DNA from 2 places in the Undibacterium sp. 5I1 genome. Region 1 is predicted to be linked to the other one. Evidence: riboswitches for the same ligand, from Rfam matches in the RefSeq annotation. Region 1 holds a riboswitch; the other holds the start of a gene.

Region 1 (3,493 bases):
TTCTGAATGGAAACACAGTAACGGTACCGTGTTATCTCTGGTTATTTAGACCGTTGCCATCTTGATAAAATCTATGCAGCTTGATAGCAAACATAAGTACGAGCTGGAATCAACTCATACCATCAGATGGGACAGTCTTCAGAAAAAACAATAGCTATTAACCATAGCTATTGAATGAAGTGCCCACAAGGCAACACGAATAATCGATTGCTGCGATAATGCGCCCTCACCGATGCCATCAATATCATTCTAAAAATAAGGCATCCAATCCCGTATTCTATTTTTTGATTGTCCTCCCATGCGCAAAGGCATACTCTACGCAGCTTCCGCTTATATCGTCTGGGGCTTATTTCCCATTTATTTCAAAGCTCTGCACGGGATACCTGCACTAGAAATTTTGTTACATCGCATGTTATGGTCACTGCTATTTTTGATGGTAGTACTGGCATGGCGTAGTCAATGGTTTTGGGTACGCGATGTGCTGCGTCAGCCAAAACTGATCGCCGGATTTGTCGCCAGCGCGACCCTGTTGTCAGTAAATTGGCTGATCTACATCTGGGCGATCAATAACGATCATATCGTCGATGCCAGTTTGGGATATTTTATGACGCCGCTGGTCAATGTCCTGCTCGGTTACGCTATCTTGCGTGAGCGCTTGCGGTCAGCACAATGGTTTGCCATAGGCTTGGCAGCCTGCGGCGTGATCTGGCTGACCTGGCAAACCGGTCATCCTCCCATCATTGGGTTGTCTCTCGCCATCAGCTTTGGCGTGTATGGTTTATTGCGTAAAACAGCCGCACTTGGTGCGCTGGAAGGCTTGTCACTGGAGACCTTTTTGCTGTTCCCGTTTGCTTTTGCTTATCTGACTTACTTAACGGTACAAGGTCATAATGCCTTCATCAGTGGATCTGGCACAACTCAATTATTACTGCTGGCAGCTGGTCCCATCACTGCAATTCCATTACTGATGTTTGCTGCCGGTGCTCGCCTGATCCCTATGGCGACGCTGGGATTGCTGCAATATATTGCGCCATCAATCCAACTGATATTGGGCGTCATTTTGTATCATGAGCCATTTAGCGGCGAAAGACTGATCGGATTTATGGCGATCTGGGCTGCGCTGGCGGTGTATTCTGCAGAGGGAATACGTCACTCCTTCAGACGCCAATAATCCAGGTTTTAATTACCAATAGAGTTGCTAAAGAAGGCTAAAGGAGCCCAAAGAAATAGGCCAATCGCAGTTTATGGTAAAGTATGCGCTTCGCTAGGGGTCCTGCGTCAAAGATAAAGTTTGTTTTTATTTTTGTCTGCAGGTGAGAAATACCCTTGAACCTGATCTGGATAATGCCAGCGTAGGGAAGCGCAAAGTCTCTATCAGTCTCTTTGTTTGCTCCCGCGCTTGCGATAAAAAATGAGCAAACTATGACAATCGCACCACCCATCCGCGTTACACAACTTCTTTCACAAGCGACTTCACGTAAGTCATCAGCTCATTCGCTATCAGGTGTTCAAAGCCGCTTGATTCCGCTGACGATGGTCTTGGCAATTTCTCAGGCTTTTACTATCTCTGCTGCCTATGCGCAGAGCGCAGATAAAGCGCTGCCAGAAGTCGTCATTCGCGCTAATAAAACGGATAGCAATAAAAATGATGTAGCAAAAATCGGCGGCTTTGCCGATGCAAAATTATCAGATACGCCAGCATCGATTACCGTCTTTACTCAACAACAATTACAAGATTTAAGCATCCGCACTAGCAGCGATGCGATGAAATTTGATGCCAGTGTCAACGACGCTTACAACGCGGTTGGCTACTCTGAACAATTTTCTATCCGTGGTTTTGCGCTGGATAACACCAGCAGTTACCGCAAAGATGGGCTAGCCATTCCAGGCGATGCATCTATCCCTTTGGAAAATAAAGAGCGCATAGAAATACTCAAAGGATTAGCCGGATTTCAGGCAGGCTTTGCCACCCCCGGCGGCATTGTGAACTACGTGACTAAGCGCCCAACCACTACGCCATTACGTTCAGTAACGGTCGCCGCCAGTGAGCGCGGCACGCTATACGGTTCGCTAGATTTAGGCGGTCAATCCGATGATCAGCAATTTGGTTATCGTATTAATGCTGCGACAGAAAAATTACGCTCCTATGTAAAAGGTGCAGACGGAGACCGACAATTTATCTCTGGTGCTTTTGACTGGCATATCACGCCAAAAGCACTATTGCAGCTAGATATGGATTATCAGAAAAAATCCCAGTTAACTGTCCCTGGATTTCAACTATTTAATGGAATAGATCTGCCTCGCAATGTCAGCGCAGACACAATGCTGAACAATCAACCTTGGGCGAAGCCTGTCAGCACCCGCGACAGCAATATCGGCTTACGTTTCGAATATCAATTCAATGACGACTGGCGCGCCTCGTTCTCAGCCAACCGTCATGAATTCAAACGCGATGATTACACCGCCTTCCCTTACGGCTGTTCGTCCGCAAACTTATTCCCAGGTTATTGCGCGAATGGTGACTACGATGTCTATGACTATCAAAGCGTAGGAGAATCAAAATCGCCAGTGGCAACGCAGGGAATTTTAAATGGCAAATTCCGGTTAGGCGGTTTGCAAAACACAGTCGCAGTGGGATTCTCGACCTTCCAGCGCCGTGATCGCTTTGGTGACTATGTCTACGATTTAGTGGGCACTAGCAATGTATTTCAACCTGTCGTCGTACCGCAATCGACCAACACAACCGGCCCGGTTCTGTTGCGCAGAACGGATAAAGAATGGTCCCTGTTTGCGCAGGATATTATTGATCTGACCGATACTGTCAAACTGGATATCGGTATACGTCACGTTGCGATCAAGCGTCAGCAAATCGATGCGCCGGGTTACGATCGTAACTACGAATTGCCAAGCGTTGCGCTACTTTTTAAACCACAAAAATCCTGGACGCTGTACGGATCGTACACAGAAGGTTTAGAGCATGGCGGCATCGCCCCGTTCGGTACCAACAACGTCAACCAGATGCTTAATCCGAGTAAATCCAAGCAAGTTGAATTTGGTCTTAAAGCAGATGTGGCACAAGATATTAGTATCACTGCCGCCGTCTTCCACATCACTAAATCGCTGGAATATACCAACTCGGATAATGTCTACGTCAGCAACGGCTACGCAATCCATAATGGACTGGAAGTATCCGCCCAAGGTCGTATCACTCCAGCCTTGACGTTAGGTGCCAGCGTCACTGCATTGGCGGCGCACCAATACGATACCGGCATTGCAGGATTAGATGATAAGCGTGTCACCAATGTACCAGAGTTAAAATCTGTGGTGTATGCAGACTATGCTATTGCCAGCATATCTGGACTCAACATCAACGGCAGTTGGAATTATTCTGGTAACAAGGCGTTTCAACCGGATAACAGCGTCATCGTTCCAGGCTATCAAGTGTTCAACCTGGGTGCGCGTTATGTCACCAAAGTGGCTACTGTCGTGACGA
Region 2 (3,493 bases), 2.6 Mb from region 1:
CGTGATCGCCTACTTTGAAAGCATCGATTCTAAAACGAACGTCGAGGGTATTTTAGGTGAGCTTGGTCTCATGTATGAGCACGCGGGCATGTACAAAGAAGCCGTCGCAACCATGCACAAGAAGGAGACACTGAGCGATGATCTATTCAAAGCTGAGAGCGCCAAAGCCGTCGCCACTTTACAAGAGACGTTCAACGCGGACAAGCGACAAAAGCAGATCGAGTTATTAGGTCGTGATAACCAGTTAAAGGACGCCGATATAAAAAATCGTCGGCTGCAACAAGTCATCACCTTGCTCGGTGCCATGTTGACAGTTATGGCTGGAATATTTATTTTCTTGTTGTACCGCCGCGTCAGAAAAACGAATGCAAAATTAGTCGAAGCGAATTTGCAATTAGAGTTCCATGCCGTGCGCGATCCTTTAACCGGACTCTATAACCGGCGATCTTTTTTAGAGATCATGAAAAATCGGGAGATCAGTAGTGACAGGGAACGACGTGAAAATGATAGCGACAATCCAGATTGCTTGCTGTTATTAGATATCGACCATTTCAAGCAAATTAATGACACCTGGGGTCACGCGGTTGGTGACAGTATATTAATGGAAGTCGCCCATCGTTTGAGAAAAACAGTACGAGATTCAGATATGGTGTTGCGTTGGGGCGGTGAAGAGTTTTTGATTTATTCGCCTAAATCCAACCCTGCTCAATTGAAAAAATTAGTCGAGCGCGTGTTGTCTGCTATTGGCGAAAATTCGGTTCAGGTCGGTGAAAATGCGATCTTGGTTACTGTCACAGCGGGATTTATTTCCTTACCTTTTTCAGATATTCCCGAAGAAATTTGTAGTTGGGAAAAAGCCATGCAAATGGCGGATATGGCTTTATATCTGGGCAAAGCGCACGGGCGCAACCGCGCATATGGACTGGCACGTTTGCTGGTGCCGCACGAACAAGCAATGCCGATTCTGGATCACGACTTGTCCGCGGCGATCAGCGCTAATATGGTGGAATTAATCGAAGTCATCGGGCCGGTAAAGCGCAAAGAAATCAATACGAATTAAAAAATCAAACGATCTGTTAACAGAAAGTCGTTATAATGCGGCTAGTTTTTGAGATGATTTCGAAGCTACAAGATACAACAATGTATTAAACAAGCATCGCAACTAGTACCAGAATAAAAGTAACTGAACACACGAAACTGAATAAGAGAAATGCTAGGGGTCCTGCCAGCAAGAACACGCTGACGGGTGAGAAATACCCTTGAACCTGATCTGGATAATGCCAGCGAAGGGAAGCAAATTAGTGCCGCACGGGGCTACTCAAACCCTCATCATCTTCACCGTGCGCACCTCAAGCCTCCCACGCTGCCACCAACAATGTGCACGTTAATGGGAGCAAAAATGAACGCCAAGCCACAATTTCTATCCGCTACCGCAGTAGTCGATCAAGCGGCAATCCAGCCGCTACCAAATTCCCGCAAAATTTACATTCAAGGTAGCCGTCCTGATATTCGTGTGCCTATGCGCCAGATCAGTCAGTCCGATACGCCAGCGATGTTTGGTTCCGAAAAAAATCCACCAATTTATGTCTATGACACCTCAGGACCTTACTCTGACCCAGAGGTCAAAATCGACATTCGATCCGGCCTTGCCTCGGTACGTGGTGCATGGATTGCAGAGCGCAATGACACAGAAGAGTTGTCCGGCCCATCCTCCGATTATGGGATCGAAAGACTCAACGATCCTAAGCTGGCTGAGCTACGTTTTAATCTGAAGCGTAAACCACGCCGTGCTTTAGCCGGAAAAAATGTCACTCAGATGCACTACGCAAGACAGGGCATCATCACGCCCGAGATGGAGTACATTGCCATCCGTGAGAATCTACAACGTCAGGAATATCTCGTCAATCTAAAAGCCTCTGGCCCTATGGGTAACAAACTGGCTGAGGTCATGGGTCGCCAGCATCCGGGACAATCTTTCGGTGCGTCAATTCCGGATCTGATTACACCAGAATTTGTACGTTCCGAAATTGCCCGTGGTCGCGCCATTATCCCCGCCAACATCAATCATCCAGAGGTTGAGCCGATGATTATCGGGCGTAATTTTTTAGTCAAAATTAATGCCAATATCGGCAACTCTGCAGTGACTTCCAGTATTGGTGAAGAAGTCGAAAAAATGACATTGGCAATTCGCTGGGGCGGCGACAACGTGATGGATTTGTCTACTGGAAAACACATCCATGAGACACGAGAATGGATCATCCGTAATTCGCCCGTACCTATTGGTACTGTCCCGATTTATCAGGCATTGGAGAAGGTCAACGGCAAAGCAGAAGATCTGACTTGGGAGATTTTTCGCGACACATTGATCGAGCAGGCGGAGCAGGGCGTGGATTACTTTACTATTCATGCTGGAGTGCGTTTGCAATACGTACCGATGACGGCAAAACGGATGACCGGTATCGTTTCTCGCGGCGGATCGATTATGGCGAAATGGTGTCTGGCGCATCATAAAGAGAGCTTCTTGTATGAGCATTTTGAAGACATCTGCGAGATCATGAAAGCCTATGACGTGTCATTCAGTTTGGGTGACGGCCTGCGTCCTGGCTCGATTTATGATGCCAATGATGAAGCGCAATTAGGCGAGTTAAAAACTCTGGGTGAGCTGACCACTATCGCTTGGAAGCATGATGTGCAAGTCATGATCGAAGGCCCTGGTCATGTGCCTATGCATCTCATCAAAGAGAATATGGATTTGCAGTTAGAGCAATGTCACGAAGCGCCTTTTTATACGCTGGGACCACTCACGACCGACATTGCACCGGGTTACGACCACATCACTTCTGGTATCGGTGCCGCACAAATTGGCTGGTATGGTACGGCGATGTTGTGCTATGTCACGCCAAAAGAACACTTGGGTTTGCCGAATAAAGTCGACGTCAAAGACGGCATCATTACTTACAAAATTGCCGCTCATGCAGCCGATCTGGCGAAGGGACATCCGGGTGCGCAAATCCGCGACAATGCTTTGTCTAAAGCTCGCTTTGAATTTCGTTGGGATGATCAATTCAATATCGGACTCGATCCGGACAAGGCGCGGGAATTTCATGATGAAACTCTGCCTAAAGATTCTGCCAAAGTTGCGCATTTCTGTTCGATGTGCGGCCCCCATTTTTGCTCGATGAAGATCACGCAAGAAGTCCGGGATTACGCGGCCAAACAAGGCATTACCGAGATCGCTGCATTGAAGCAGGGGATGGAAGTAAAAGCGATTGAGTTCGTCAAATCTGGTGCAGAAATCTACAGAAAACAATAAGTCCTGGCTATGACTCCTATCGTATTGAATGGCGAACCCTATCAATTCGATCGGGCGCAAACGCTGGCTGGATTGATCGAGACGCTGAACCTGTCCGGGCAGGCGATTGCGGTTGCCGTGAATCGCCAGATTGTCGCTCGTTCGCATTGGTCGAGTTACTACTTGCAAGCGCAAGACCAA

What was found. Region 1 has a riboswitch for thiamine pyrophosphate ahead of RGU72_RS01960 (TonB-dependent siderophore receptor). Riboswitches for the same ligand answer to the same signal wherever they lie in the genome.
Region 2: linked by a shared signal. The riboswitch ahead of thiC (phosphomethylpyrimidine synthase ThiC) and the one ahead of RGU72_RS01960 (TonB-dependent siderophore receptor) in region 1 are both predicted to bind thiamine pyrophosphate.

The regions. Positions count from the first base shown of each region.
Region 1 is NZ_JAVIWI010000001.1:455,503-458,995, forward strand. It holds gene rarD (EamA family transporter RarD) at 299-1,171, shown strand; TPP riboswitch at 1,257-1,376, shown strand; gene RGU72_RS01960 (TonB-dependent siderophore receptor) at 1,423-3,493, shown strand, end outside.
Region 2 is NZ_JAVIWI010000001.1:3,014,260-3,017,752, reverse strand. It holds gene RGU72_RS13280 (GGDEF domain-containing protein) at 1-1,060, shown strand, start outside; TPP riboswitch at 1,206-1,309, shown strand; gene thiC (phosphomethylpyrimidine synthase ThiC) at 1,400-3,313, shown strand; gene thiS (sulfur carrier protein ThiS) at 3,323-3,493, shown strand, end outside.